Krasilnikovia cinnamomea: one gene and its partner. The protein of the gene in region 2 interacts with the protein of the main gene of each other region in a pairwise test. Links are inferred from orthologs where the notes say so. Each region holds a gene or a part of one and is shown on either strand. Other genes may lie near its edges.

Region 1 (7,080 bases), 2.6 Mb from region 2 along the record:
CGTGGGAGAAGCAGTACGCGGACGCCCGCGAGCGCTGGGAGGCCCACACCAAGCAGGTGCAGACGTCCCGCGAGGCCGAGGCCGAGGCCGCGCTCAACCCGGCGCCCTCGGGCGGCGGCGCGAGCGGTCCGTCGTCGGCCACCTCGAGCTCGCCCGCCCCGGCGCGCGCCGCGGAGGAGCCGGCCGGCACGCTGGCCACCGACGAGGCCCTCGCCGCGCTGCGGGAGAAGCTCGCCGGCGGCAAGAGCTGACCCGGTCAGCCTGACCACGAAGGCCCGTCCGCGATTCGTCGCGGGCGGGCCTTCGCCGTTCCACCGCCCGTTCCCCGGCCCGGCTGTGCGACGCCGATCTCGGGGCGCACTAGGCTGACCGCGTGTTGATGGTCGGGCTCACGGGTGGCATCGGTGCGGGCAAGAGTGCGGTCGCCGGGGCGCTCGTCGACCGGGGCGCCGTCCTCATCGACGCGGACCAGCTGGCCCGGGAGGTCGTGGCCGCGGGCACGACCGGGTTCGCCGAGGTCGTCGAGGCGTTCGGTGCGACGGTCGTCGGTCCCGATGGACAGCTCGACCGGCCCGCGCTGGGGGCGCGGGTGTTCGGCGACGAGGCGGCCCGCCGCCGGCTGGAGAGCATCATCCACCCCCGGGTACGCGCCCGCACCGCGGAGCTTGCCGCCCACGCCCCCGCCGACGCCATCGTCGTCAACGACGTGCCATTGCTCGTCGAGACCGGTCTCGCCCCGTCGTACCACCTGGTCATCGTCGTCGAGGCCGACGCGGAGACCCGGGTCGCGCGGCTGGTCGGGCAGCGTCGCATGACCCGCGAGGAAGCCACCGCCCGGATCGCCGCGCAGGCGGACGACGCCCGGCGCCGCGCCGCCGCGGACATCGTGATCGACAACGAGGCCGGACTCGCCGAGCTCGATGCCCGGGTCGACGCGCTGTGGCACGCGCGGCTGCGCCCGTACGAGGAAAATCTGCGGGCCGGGCGCGCGGCGCCCGGGCAGGCCGAGCCGCGCGTCGTCGCGCCCGACCCCGCCTGGCCCGCGCAGGCCGAGCGCGGCATCGCGCGGATCCGGCACGCGTTGCGGAGCCGGCTCGGCCGCGACGCGGACGTCACCCACATCGGTTCCACCGCGGTGCCGGGGCTGCCAGCCAAGGATCTGATCGACCTCATGCTGGCGGTCGAGACGCTGGCGGAGGCCGACGCGCTGGCCGACTCGCTGGCCGCGGCGGGACTGCCCCGCCGGCCGGGGGAGTGGGCCGACAACGCCCGCGGCATCCCGGGCGAGACCTGGCCCAAGCGGCTGCACGGCAGCGCCGACCCGGACCGGCCGGTCAACCTGCACGTCCGGGTGGCGGGTTCGCCGGGCTGGCGGTTCGCGCTGCTGATGCGCGACCACCTGCGCGCGGTGCCGCAGGCCCGGGACGAGTACGCGGAGGCCAAGCGGAACTGGACGCGCGAGCATCCGGACGTGGGGAGTTACGCCGAGGCGAAGGAGCCGTGGTTCGACGCCGAGGCCTGGGCGGCCAACGACTGGGCGGAACGAACCGGCTGGCAGCCCGGCTGAGCCCAGCCGTCGGAGGATGAGCGGCCCGGAACGGCAGAGGGCGCTCGCGGCGGCCGGTCAGCGTGATACGCGACCACCCGTAGGTGCGCTCGCCGGCCTCGGCCGGGGCTGCAACCTCGGTGCCGACGCGAGCGGGCCGTTGACGGGCCCGGCCGGTCGGGCGGCCGCCGCGAGCGGCCTACCGGACCAGGCTAGGGGAGCCGCGCAAGCACCCACAATGCCCACGGCCGGGGCTGAATTGGCACCCTCCGAACACGCCCGGCGCGTGCGGGGCACGGCGGAGGTCGGCGGGACCCGCGAAGTTGTCGGACCCCCGTCGTACCGTTGGCGTCATGGCGCTCGACATCCCTCGACTCGACGGCCGCTTCCAGGTCGTCAGCGACTATCAGCCCGCCGGGGACCAGCCGGCTGCCATCGACGAGCTGGAGCGCCGGGTGCGCGGCGGCGACCGGAACGTGGTACTGCTCGGCGCGACCGGCACGGGCAAGAGCGCGACCACGGCCTGGCTCATCGAGCGGCTGCAGCGGCCCGCCCTCGTGCTGGCTCCCAACAAGACCCTCTGCGCCCAGCTGGCCAAGGAGTTCCGCGAGCTGCTGCCGCACAACGCGGTCGAGTATTTCGTGAGCTACTACGACTACTACCAGCCCGAGGCGTACATCCCGCAGACCGACACCTACATCGAGAAGGACTCCTCGATCAACGAGGAGGTCGAGCGGCTGCGCCACTCGGCGACGATGTCGCTGCTGACCCGCCGCGACACGGTGGTCGTCGCCACGGTCAGCGCCATCTACGGCCTGGGCACCCCGCAGGAGTATCTCGACCGCAGCGTGACCGTGCGCGTCGGGGCGGAGATCGACCGCGACCAGTTGCTGCGCCGCCTCGTGGAAATCCAGTATTCGCGCAACGACATGGCGTTCCAGCGGGGCACGTTCCGGGTCCGGGGCGACACCCTGGAGATCATCCCGGCGTACGAGGAGCTCGCGGTGCGCGTCGAGCTGTTCGGTGACGAGGTGGAGAAGCTCTACTACCTGCACCCGCTGACCGGCGACATCGTCCGCGAGGTCGACCAGTTGATCATCTTCCCGGCGTCGCACTACGTGGCGGGCCCGGAGCGGATGGAGCGGGCGATCCGCGCCATCGAGGGTGAGCTGGAGGAGCGGCTCGCCGAGCTGGACCGGCAGGGCAAGCTGCTGGAGGCGCAGCGCCTGCGGATGCGCACCACCTACGACCTGGAGATGATGCGCCAGGTCGGCTTCTGCAACGGCATCGAGAACTACTCCATGCACATGGACGGCCGGACGTACGGCGAGCCGTCCTACACCCTGCTGGACTACTTCCCGGACGACTACGTCACGGTCATCGACGAGTCGCACGTGACGATCCCGCAGATCGGCGGCATGTACGAGGGCGACGCCTCCCGCAAGCGCATCCTCATCGAGCACGGTTTCCGGCTGCCCAGCGCCGCGGACAACCGGCCGTTGCGCTTCGACGAGTTCCTGGAGCGGGTCGGGCAGATGGTGTTCCTGTCCGCCACGCCGGGCCCGTGGGAGCTGCAGCAGTCCGCGGGGGAGTACGTCGAGCAGGTCATCCGGCCGACCGGCCTGGTCGATCCGCAGGTGGTGGTCAAACCGACCAAGGGCCAGATCGACGACCTCATGCACGAGATCAGGGAGCGTACGGACCGCGACGAGCGGGTCCTGGTCACCACGCTGACCAAGAAGATGGCTGAGGACCTCACCGACTACCTGCTGGAGAACGGCATCCGGGTGCGGTATCTGCACTCGGAGGTCGACACCCTGCGCCGGGTGGAACTGCTCAAGGAGCTGCGCAAGGGCGACTACGACGTGCTGGTCGGCATCAACCTGCTGCGCGAGGGCCTCGACCTGCCCGAGGTGTCCCTGGTCGCCATCCTGGACGCCGACAAGGAGGGCTTTCTGCGCAGCGGCCGCTCGCTGATCCAGACGATCGGCCGGGCGGCCCGCAACGTCTCCGGCGAGGTCCACATGTACGCCGACAAGATGACGCCGTCGATGCGCGACGCGATCGAGGAGACGGACCGCCGCCGGGCCAAGCAGATCGCCCACAACGAGGCCAACGGCATCAGCCCCGAACCGCTGCGCAAGAAGATCCACGACATCCTCGACGACATCTACCGGGAGGCCGAGGACACCGACACGGCGCTCGGCGGGCACGGCCCCGGCGGGCATGTCGTCGGCGGTGGCGGGCGGCAGATGTCCCGGGGCAAGGGTCCGGTGCCGGAGACGCGGTCCAAGGCACGCGGAGCGTCCCAGCCCGCCCGCGAGGGCATGGCCCGCGCCGAGCTGGCCCAGCTCATCCAGGATCTCAACGAGCAGATGCTGGCCGCCGCGCGCGAGCTGCAGTTCGAGCTGGCGGCCCGGATCCGGGACGAGATGGCCGAGCTGAAGAAGGAGCTGCGGGGCATGGACGTGGCGGGCGTGCGCTGATACCGCCACACCGCCCGGCGAGTCGTCAGCGCCGGGCGGGCCGGCTCAGGTGACGTCCGGCGTGACGTCGGTGAAGTGCTCGACGACGGGCGGGTTGGCAAAGTGCTTGCCGATGAGGGCACGCCACTGGTCGAAGCGTTCAGTGCGCCGGAAGTTCTCCTCGTGGGCGGCGACGCTGTCCCACTCGACCAGCAGTACGAACCGTGACGGTGACTCGATCCCGCGCGTCATGCGTACGAAGCGGCAGCCCGGGGTGCCCGCGAGCACCGGGTGCCCCTGCCGGTAGTCGGCGACGAACGCGTCCTCGTGGCCGGGCAGGACGTCGATGAGGGCGACTTCGAGAACCATGGTCGACACCCTAGACGACGATGATCACGCTATCCTCCTAGGATGCTCCACCGGCGGTGGTGCGGATCACGCGTGGTGATGCCGACTTGTCCGCGAATAGGCAATTAGCGAAAGAGAGCCTTCACACCCTTTCCGTGGCGGTGTGCAGAAACGGGCTCCCGTGGGCGAGAATGATGGGCGTAGGAGGGGAGTATTCCCCCGCGCCGGCGTCGTCAACACGGTCTCTGCCCCCAAGGCGGACCCGGTGCCGGTGGTCGCGTCCCCCCGAAGGGCGTGGCGGAAGAGACCTCCGACAGTCGCACGTCGCTGCGCTCCGTCGAACCGACGGCGTGGCGACGCATCGTGTCTGCCGGAGGTTTAGCTTTGAACGTTTCTGCCTGGGCGTGGATCGTCACCCTGGTCGCGCTGGCCGCAGTTCTCGCCGTAGACCTGCTGATCGTGGGCCGACGCCCACATGAGCCGAGTATGCGCGAGGCGGGCGGCTGGGTCACCCTGTATATCGGTCTTGCCCTGCTGTTCGGCCTCGGCGTGTGGGCCTGGTTCGGCGCCCGGTACGCGGGCGAGTTCTACACCGGCTGGCTGACCGAGTACAGCCTGTCGGTCGACAACCTCTTCGTCTTCGTGCTGATCATGGCCCGGTTCGCGGTGCCCCGGCAGTTCCAGCAGAAGGTACTGCTCATCGGCATCGTGCTGGCTTTGCTCATGCGTGGCGCCTTCATCGCCGCCGGAGCCGCGCTGATCGCACAGTTCTCGTGGATCTTCTACCTCTTCGGTGCGTTCCTGGTCTACACGGCGATCACGCTGGTCCGGCAGGGCGAGAACGACGAGGACGACTTCAAGGAGAACGTCCTCATCCGCTGGGCCAAGCGCGCCTTCCCGGTGTCGAGCTCGTACGACAGCGGGCGCATGACGATGATCGCCACCACTGGCCAGCGGATGTTCACGCCGATGCTGATCGTGATGATCGCGATCGGGACCACCGATCTGATCTTCGCCCTGGACTCGATCCCGGCGATCTTCGGCATCACCAAGGAGCCGTACCTGGTCTTCACCGCGAACGTGTTCGCGCTGATGGGCCTGCGCCAGCTGTACTTCCTGCTCGGCGGCCTGCTGCAGCGGCTGGTCTACCTCAACATCGGGCTCGCGGTGGTGCTGGGCTTCATCGGCGTCAAGCTGGTCCTCGAGGCGCTGCACACCAACCAGGTGCCGTTCATCAACGGCGGGCAAGGGGTGCCGTGGGCGCCCGAGATCCCAATCTGGCTGTCGCTGCTGGCCATCATCGGCACCCTGGCCGTGGCCACGGTCGCCAGCCTGGCCAAGTCGTCGCGCGACCGCCGCAAGGAACTGATCAACGCGTAGGCGCGGCGGGGTGCGGGCGCGTACGCCCGCACCCCGCCGGCGTCACTGCTGGTGCTTGCGGCGGGCCGCAGCCCGGCCGCGGGTCTGCTGATCGAGCACCACCTTGCGGATGCGCACCGCGGCGGGCGTCACCTCGACGCATTCGTCCTCGCGGCAGAACTCGAGGGCCTGCTCCAGCGACAGCTTGCGCGGCGGGATCAGCTTCTCGGTCTCGTCCGCGGTCGACGAGCGCATGTTGGTGAGCTTCTTCTCCTTGGTGATGTTGACGTCCATGTCGTCCTGGCGGCTGTTCTCGCCGACGATCATGCCCTCGTACACCTCGACGGTCGGCTCGACGAAGAGCTGGCCGCGTTCCTGCAGGTTGGTCATCGCGAACGCGGTGACCACGCCGGCCCGGTCGGCGACCAGCGAGCCGTTCTGGCGGGTGCGCAGCTCGCCGAACCACGGCTCGTAGTCCTCGAACAGGTGGTGCATGATGCCGGTGCCGCGGGTCTCGGTGAGGAACTCCGTACGGAATCCGATGAGGCCCCGGGCGGGCACCAGCCATTCCATGCGCAGCCAGCCGGTGCCGTGGTTGATCAGCTCTTCCATCCGGCCCTTGCGGGTGGACAGCAGCTGGGTGATCGCGCCCATGTACTCGTCGGGGGCGTCGATGGTGAGCCGCTCGACCGGCTCGTGCACCTTGCCGTCGATGATCCTGGTGACCACCTGCGGCTTGCCGACGGTCAGCTCGTAGGACTCGCGGCGCATCTGCTCGACGAGGATCGCGAGGGCCAGCTCGCCGCGGCCCTGGACCTCCCAGGCGTCCGGGCGCTCGGTGGGCAGCACCCGCAGCGACACGTTGCCGACCAGCTCCTTGTCGAGCCGGTCCTTGACCATGCGGGCGGTGACCTTGCCGCCCTTGACCTTGCCGACCAGCGGTGACGTGTTCGTGCCGATGACCATGGAGATGGCCGGCTCGTCGACCTGGATCAGCGGCAGCGGCTTCGGGTCCGCCGCGTCGGCGAGGGTCTCACCGATCATGATGTCGGCGATGCCGGCGACCGCCATGATGTCGCCGGGACCGGCGCTCTCGGCGGGCTTGCGCTCCAGGCCCTCGGTGATCAGCAGCTCGGAGATGCGTACGTTGCTGATCGTGCCGTCGGTCTTGCACCAGGCGACGGTCTGGCCCTTGCTGATGGTGCCCTCGTGCACGCGGCACAGCGCGAGACGCCCGAGGAACGGCGAGGCGTCGAGGTTGACGACGTGCGCCTGCAGCGGCGCGCCCTCGGTGTACGTCGGTGCCGGGATGGTGTCGAGGATGGTGCTGAACAGCACCTCGAGGTCGGTGCTGTCGTCCGG
Region 2 (7,315 bases):
CAGCCAGCGAGTCACGGCTGGTCACCATCACGACACAGGTGGAGGTGCCCGGAAGTAACGGGCGGACCTGCTCGACGGTCGCCGCGTTGTCCAGCACGACCAGCATCCGGCGCGCGGAGACCTCCGTGCGGAACCGGGCGGCGCGTTCCTCCGGCCGCAGCGGAATCTTCGCGCCGGCGGGTAGCAACGCTGTCAAGAGCATGGCCAGCGCCTCGGTGGGCGGCAGCGGCTCGCCCGGGTCGTACCCGCACAGATCCAGATACAGCTGCCCGTCCGGAAACCGGCTCCGTTCCCGGTGACACCAGTGCACGACCGTGGCCGTCTTGCCCGACCCGGCCGTGCCGGTGACGCCGATGACTACCGGCTCGTCGCCGGTTCGGCCGGTGAGCCGGTCCAGTTCGGCCAGCTCCTCAGCCCGGCCGGTGAACGCGGTGATGTCGGCGGGCAACTGTGCGGGAACGGCGGCGCGGACCGTGGCCGTCAGCCGTGGGTCGTGGCGCAGTATCGCCCCGTGCACGGCTGCGAGTTCGGGGCCGGGATCCGCACCGAGTTCCTCGCGTAACACCCGGCGCGTCCGCTCATACTGGGCGAGCGCGTCGGCACCACGGTCGACGGCATAGAGGGCGCGCATCAACGCCGCGGCGGCGGTCTCCCGTAATGGATACTCGTCGGTGAGTTCGGTCAGCTGGGTGATGGTGGACGCCGCACCACCACCCCGGATCTCGGCTTCGGCCCACGCCACGACGGCGGCCGCGTGCTCTTCGCGCAAGGTGCGCCGGGTTCGTTCCACCCAGTGCCCGCGCAAACCGGCCAGTGGTTCGCCGTACCAGAGGGAGAGCGCGGACCGCAGCGTGGCGGCGTCGGTGGGGTGGTTGCGAAGCGCGTTTCGGAACCGGTGCACGTCGACCTGCTCGGGCCGGACCACCAGGCGGTATCCGCCCGCTTCCCGGGCCACGTACGTGCTGCCGGGGTCGGCCTGCTCGAGCGCGCGCCGGATCCGGGTGATGTGGGCCTGCAACGAGCGGCGGACCTGCCTGGGCGGGGACTCGCCCCAGACCCGGTCCACCAGCACGTCGACATCGACTGTGCGGCCCGCCTCGAACAGCAGCACGGCGAGCACCGCCTGCCGCCGCGGCTCGCCGAACCCGATGGACCCGCCGGCCGTGTGCAGGCGGATCGGCCCCAAGACCCGGAAATCCACGTCGCCACCCGTTCCTGCCCAGTCCGCGGAACAGTGCACCGTAGAGCCGGCATCTCGGTGACCACAACACATCCGCAACATTTCTGACTGCCCTGGGGGGTCAGGCTCCACCTCGGAAGTGGCGACCGGGTACGGCCTTCACCGATCGTCGCCATCGCCGTCGACAAGGAGGAGATGTGCGTACCAAAAGAACGATCTTGCCCGTGGTCGTGGGGCTACTCGCCACCCTGCTGGCCCCAGGCACCGCGACCGCAGCCCCGAACCTCAGCTGTCGAGAGGTCGGGGGAGCCGATCAGAAGGACCCCGCGTTGGTTGCGATGCCGAACGGGTCAGTCGAACACTACAAAACTGGCTCAGGCAGCAACGTCGTCCGCTTTGAGATCGACCCGCGGACGTCCGCCCTGAACAACCTCCAGAACCTGGGCGGTTTCGCACGCTCCGAACCGGTGGCAACCTCCTGGGGGGCGGGACACTCGGCGGTCGCCGTGCGAGGTGGCGACGAGGCGCTGTACGTCATGCAGTTCGACAACGGCGCCTCAACCGGCTGGCAGAACCTTGGCGGCGTGCTGACCTGGAACCCGGAGCTGGTGTCGACCCGGCCCGGGCACCTCATCGCCTTCTATCGGGGCACCAACAAGCAGCTGTGGTACCTGGAGTACGTGAATGGCGTCTGGGGGCCGCACACCAGTCTCGGCGGCGTGCTCACGTCCTCCCCGATCGCCGTCTCCACCGGGCCGGGACACGTCGGCGTGTTCACCCGCGGCCAAGCCAACGACCTCTACTACGTGGAGCGGATCGGGTCCACCTGGAGCGGCTGGGTCGGACTCGGTGGCCGGTTCGCAGTCGATCCGGTGGCGGTGAAGCGCGGGCCGGGGATCGACGTATTCGTGCGGGGACTCGACTCCAAAGTGTACGGAATTTCGTACAACGGCTCGTCGTGGGGCTCGTACTACCCCCTGGGGGCACCGCCGAACGGCGCGGTCTCCGAACCGGGAGCCGCGGTGACCAGCTCGGGCGAGCTGGTGGCGTTCGTCCGAGGTGGTGAAGACCGTACAGGCAGCCGTCCCATCTGGCGCAACTCGTCCTTCGACGGCGGCGCGACCTGGTCGGGCTGGATCGTCGTCGACCAGATCCAGGCGTTCACGTCGGCGAACAACCCCGAGGCGACGGCCAACGCCTTCGGCGGCTGGACCGTGGCCTCAACCAACCTCCCCCCGGGAGCGCAGTTCGGACTGTTCAGGACCTGCTCATTTGTACCGTGACGATCCCCGAAGGCTAGGAACCACAGCACGTCGTGACCATCGCGGCGGGTCACGTCCGGGTACGGCGCCGGGCGTGACCGTCGTCCGCTCGCTGTGCTGTTCCTGCTGGCCGCGCTTGGCGGGATCGGCGGGGCCTGGCTGATCCAGCAGGGCTGACGCGATGATTCGGCGCCGCGGAACAGGGTAAGCAGACCTGGTGAAAAATGACGCTAACGACCATTTCGTGCGGGTCCGGGGTGCCGCCGAGAACAACCTCCGGAACGTCGACGTCAACGTTCCCCGCGATGCCATGGTCGCCTTCACCGGCGTCTCCGGTTCGGGCAAGTCCTCGCTGGCCTTCGGCACCCTCTACGCCGAGGCGCAGCGCCGGTACTTCGAGTCCGTCGCGCCGTACGCCCGCCGGCTGCTGCAGCAAGTCGGTGCGCCGCACGTACAGGAAATCACCGGCCTGCCCCCGGCCGTGGCCCTGCAACAACGTCGCGGGGCACCCAGTTCGCGGTCGACGGTCGGCACCATCACCACGCTGTCCAACCTGCTGCGGATGCTCTACTCGCGCGCCGGGACCTACCCGCCGGACGCACCGCGGCTGGAGGCCGAGGCGTTCTCCCCCAACACCGCGGCCGGCGCCTGCCCACGGTGTCACGGACTGGGCGTCGTGCACGACGTCGCCGAGGACCTGCTCGTCCCGGACCCGTCGCTGAGCATCCGCGACGGCGCCATCGCGGCCTGGCCGGGCGCCTGGCAGGGCGCCAACCTGCGCAGCGTCGTGAGCGGCCTGGGGATCGACATCGACAGACCGTGGCGCAAGCTCAGGAAGAAGGACCGGGACTGGCTGCTCTACACCGACGAGCAGCCGTCCGTCCTCGTCGCGCCCGAGCCTGACCGCATCGACAGCGGCTACTACGGGAAGTTCTGGAGCGCCCGTCGGCACGTTATGCACGTGCTCGCCGACTCCAAGAGCGACCGGATGCGCGAGCGGGCGATGCGGTTCGTCCGGAGCGTGCCCTGCCCGGTGTGCCACGGCAGCGGCCTGCGCCCGGAGGCGCTCGCGGTGACCTTCGCCGGCCGCACCATCGCCGACGTCAACGCGATGCCCCTCACCGCCGTCGTGGCGCTCCTGCGGCCCGCCGCGGGGTTGTCCGGGGCCGGGGCTGCCACGCCCACCGCACGGTCCGGGGAGACGACCGAGGTCGCGGTGCGGCTCTGTGCCGACCTGGTCGCGCGCGTCGAGGTGCTGCTCGGCCTCGGCCTGGGGTACCTCAGCCTCGGGCGCCGCTCGACGACGCTGTCGCCCGGCGAGGCGCAGCGCCTGCGTATCGCCACCCAGTTGCGTTCAGGGCTGTTCGGGGTCGTCTACGTGCTCGACGAGCCCTCCGTGGGCCTGCACCCGGCCGACGCGGAGCCGCTGCTGGACGTGCTGGACCGGCTGAAGGCGGCGGGCAACTCGCTGTTCGTCGTGGAGCACGACATGGACGTGGTCCGGCGGGCGGACTGGGTGGTCGACATCGGCCCCGGCGCGGGCGAGAGCGGCGGACGTGTGCTGTACAGCGGTCCGGTCCCCGGCCTCGAACAGGTCGAGGAGTCGGCCACCAGCCGGTACCTCTTCGGCCGTGCCGAGCCGCTCGACCATCGCCCGCGTACGCCCCAGGGGTGGCTGCACCTGCGCGGCGTCTCCCGCCACAACCTGCACGGCGTGTCCGTCGACGTGCCGCTGCGGGTGCTGACCGCGGTGACCGGGGTGTCCGGTTCCGGAAAGTCGACGCTGGTCACGCAGGTGCTCGCCGAGGTCGTGCGCGGCCACCTCGGGCTGGCGAGCGACGAGCCCGACGAGGCGGAGCTCGACATCGACGTGCGCGACGCGGCGGGGCTCGACTCGTTCGACCGGCTGGTCCGGGTCGACCAGCGGCCCATCGGCCGCACGCCCCGGTCCAATCTGGCCACCTACACCGGGATGTTCGACGCGGTGCGCAAACTGTACGCGGCGACGGACGAGGCGCAGGCGCGCGGATCCGCGGCCGGGCGGTTCTCCTTCAACGTCGCGGAGGGGCGGTGCGAGACCTGCCAGGGCGAGGGATTCGTCGCGGTCGAACTGCTGTTCCTGCCCGGGACGTACGCGCCGTGCCCGGCCTGCCACGGCGCGCGGTACCAAGCGGAGACGCTGGAGGTGACCTACCGCGGCAAGAACATCGCCGACGTGCTGGCGATGTCCGTCGACGACGCCGCCAAGTTCCTCGCCGACGTCCCGGCCGCCTCCCGGAGCCTCGAGACGCTCCGGGAAGTGGGGCTGGGCTACCTGCGGCTGGGCCAGCCGGCGACCGAGCTCAGCGGTGGCGAGGCCCAGCGCATCAAGCTCGCCACCGAGTTGCAGCGGGCCCGCCGCGGCCACGCGCTCTACCTGCTTGACGAGCCGACCGCGGGGCTGCACCCCGCGGACATCGCGCTGCTGCTGCGGCAACTGCACCGGCTCGTCGACGCCGGCAACACCGTCGTCCTGGTCGAGCACGACCTGGACACGATCGCCGGCGCAGACTGGGTCATCGACCTCGGCCCGGGCGGTGGGGACGCGGGCGGCCGGATCGTCGCGACCGGCCCTCCCGCCACGATCGCCGAGGCAGGGGACAGCGCGACCGGGCGCTATCTGGCGCGCCGCCTCGAACGCTCCTGAGCGGGCGACCTCCCCGGCCGTCAGCGCTTCATGCCGTGCTCGATCGCCTCGATGATCCGTGGGCGCAGCTGGGCGGCGCCGCCGAGCACGCTGCGCTGCTCGCCTACCACGGATACGTCCACTCGTACGCCAGGTGGCTCGTGTCGGATGGCATGCCGTTGAACGACTTCGCCCGCGTCATGGGACATGAGCAGATCTCGACCACGCTGGATCGCTACACGCACCCCTCCGATCGGGCCCCAGGTGGTCGGCGGCGGTCGCCCTCGCCACCGCGATCCGGCGTAGCTGGGCAGGGCCGATCTCGTCCAGAGCCCACCACACGGTGGTGTTCGAGGCGACCGGCCCGAGCACCTCGCCCTGGTGGCGCAGCACGTCGATGTCGCAGATCGTTTACCGCCGTCGGCGATCATCACGGCCAAATCGACCAGAACCCGGCCCCGGTCATGAACCGGGAACACGCCGGTCCGGGCCAGCGCAGCGGACAGGGCGCCGGTCAGCCCGGCCCCGTCCACGAGCATCCGCAGCAACGCCGTGCCGACATGCGACACCACACCAGTCCCGTCCGCGGTGACCCGCAGTTCCTTCGACCACGCCGCAGATTGCACGCCGGAAGTGCCTCCCTGGCAGCGAAACCTGTAGATGTCGCAATCACAAGTTTCCCCTGCCAGAGCGGCGCTTTCGTCTATTCACACGCCGATCGGACCCGCCAAACGATGATCACCGTGAATCACCCGGGCTAATGGCTAGAACTTGACCCTCGGCCCGACCCGATGACGTGCGCATGAGGCGATCATCTTGTTGGCTGCGACGCCGGAGAATACCTTGGCATACCAGCCACCTTGACGCCCGTCGACTACCGAGCATACGGTGCGTATGCGCCTAGCCTCGCGTTGAGGCGGGTGCAGTGTCGTCCCCACACGCTATGCGACATAGGTTTCCGATCGGCGCAGTCACGCCGATCCGACTTATGGCTGCGCGTCGACATGCATTGCAGGCGATTCGCCTCAAACAATCCCGTTCTGATCTTCCGGCTTCCAGATCATCGAATCATGATCTGTCCCGGAAGAACAGATACTGTCTGCGCAGTTGCAGTTCCATGGATGGCATGATCAATGCTGGCGCGGGTTTCTCTCGCCGCCGGTGACGGTACGGCGCAAGGGAGGGCCGATGGCAAGTATCCGGCAGATGTTCGAACTCGCAACACCGGTCTTCTTCGATGCGGCGCATCAGCTTCCGGATTCGGTTGATCTGGTCAGCAAGAAGTGCGCACGTTTGCACGGGCACACCTACCATGCACTGATCAGGGTGGAGGTAATCGACAATTCCCGCCATGGGATGACGATCGACTTCAAGGAGCTGAAGGACGCGATCGGTGGGAGACTCGATCACCGATACGTCAACGAGGTGTTCGACGACCATTACGGCGCGAACGCCAAAGAGGCGACCGCGGAAAACATTGCCCTGTTCATCGTAGAGCTCATCAGCGGCGTTCTTCATACCAGGCAAGTCCCGTGTACGAGCATCACTGTCGCCCTTGCCGAGGGATACAAAGGTCCGGACAACACGGTGTATGTCACGGTGCGGGGAAATGATGGTAACGACCAAGTCTGAACTGAACCTAGCTGTCCTCGACGGAGGGCCGGAGATCTTCTACACCGTGCAGGGGGAAGGCGCGAGCGTCGGCCGACCCGCCCTGTTCGTCCGAACATCCGGCTGCAATCTGGAATGCAGCTGGTGCGACACGCCTTACACCTGGGTCTTCAGCTCGGCCAAGGCCGCCGTGCATGCCGACGGACAGCTCTATTCACGCCGCGCGAGTCAAACGCGAATTGCCCCTGCGGACCTGGCCGAGCGTATCGGGTCCACCGGCAGCACTCGAATCGTGTTGACCGGCGGCGAGCCGATGCTGCAACAAAAGTCGCTGACCGAGATGCTGGTCAACCTTAAATCCACCCACCCCGGTGTCATAGTCGAGGTCGAAACGAACGGCACCATCGAACCGAGAATGTACAGCATCCTGGGCCGGCGCACCGGGATGGAAGTCCTCGTCGATCAGTGGAACGTCTCACCCAAACTCTCCGGTGCGCGGAATTCTCCTGGTAGAGCGTTGAATCCAGCAGCCCTGAGCCGATTCGGTGGATTACCAAATGCCGTTTTCAAGTTCGTGATCGCCGGCGAAAAGGACGA

The links. Proteins that work in one complex are often made in the same cells at the same time.
Region 1: the proteins of uvrA (region 2) and uvrB interact in binary tests that used the Escherichia coli proteins (3 or more experiments, as listed by UniProt). The link is inferred for Krasilnikovia cinnamomea from one-to-one orthologs.

The regions. Positions count from the first base shown.
Region 1 is NZ_SHKY01000001.1:5,343,992-5,351,071, forward strand. The notes cover bases 1,571-4,465. They hold uvrB (excinuclease ABC subunit UvrB), read left to right. Parts: upstream 1,571-1,899; coding sequence 1,900-4,032; downstream 4,033-4,465. Other genes in these bases: EV385_RS24465 (antibiotic biosynthesis monooxygenase family protein), read right to left, coding at 4,078-4,380. Outside these bases: rpsA (30S ribosomal protein S1), read left to right, coding at 1-251; coaE (dephospho-CoA kinase), read left to right, coding at 374-1,567; EV385_RS24470 (TerC family protein), read left to right, coding at 4,744-5,739; translational GTPase TypA, read right to left, coding at 5,782-7,080. UniProt on the Escherichia coli protein: The UvrABC repair system catalyzes the recognition and processing of DNA lesions. A damage recognition complex composed of 2 UvrA and 2 UvrB subunits scans DNA for abnormalities.
Region 2 is NZ_SHKY01000001.1:2,724,456-2,731,770, reverse strand. Bases 2,264-5,393 are described here. They hold uvrA (excinuclease ABC subunit UvrA), read left to right. Parts: upstream 2,264-2,659; coding sequence 2,660-5,128; downstream 5,129-5,393. Other genes in these bases: EV385_RS12245 (DUF8189 domain-containing protein), read left to right, coding at 2,264-2,463. In the rest of the region: EV385_RS12250 (AfsR/SARP family transcriptional regulator), read right to left, coding at 1-1,201; more of EV385_RS12245, read left to right, coding at 1,519-2,263; EV385_RS12225 (6-pyruvoyl trahydropterin synthase family protein), read left to right, coding at 6,296-6,739; EV385_RS12220 (7-carboxy-7-deazaguanine synthase QueE), read left to right, coding at 6,717-7,315. UniProt on the Escherichia coli protein: The UvrABC repair system catalyzes the recognition and processing of DNA lesions. UvrA is an ATPase and a DNA-binding protein. A damage recognition complex composed of 2 UvrA and 2 UvrB subunits scans DNA for abnormalities.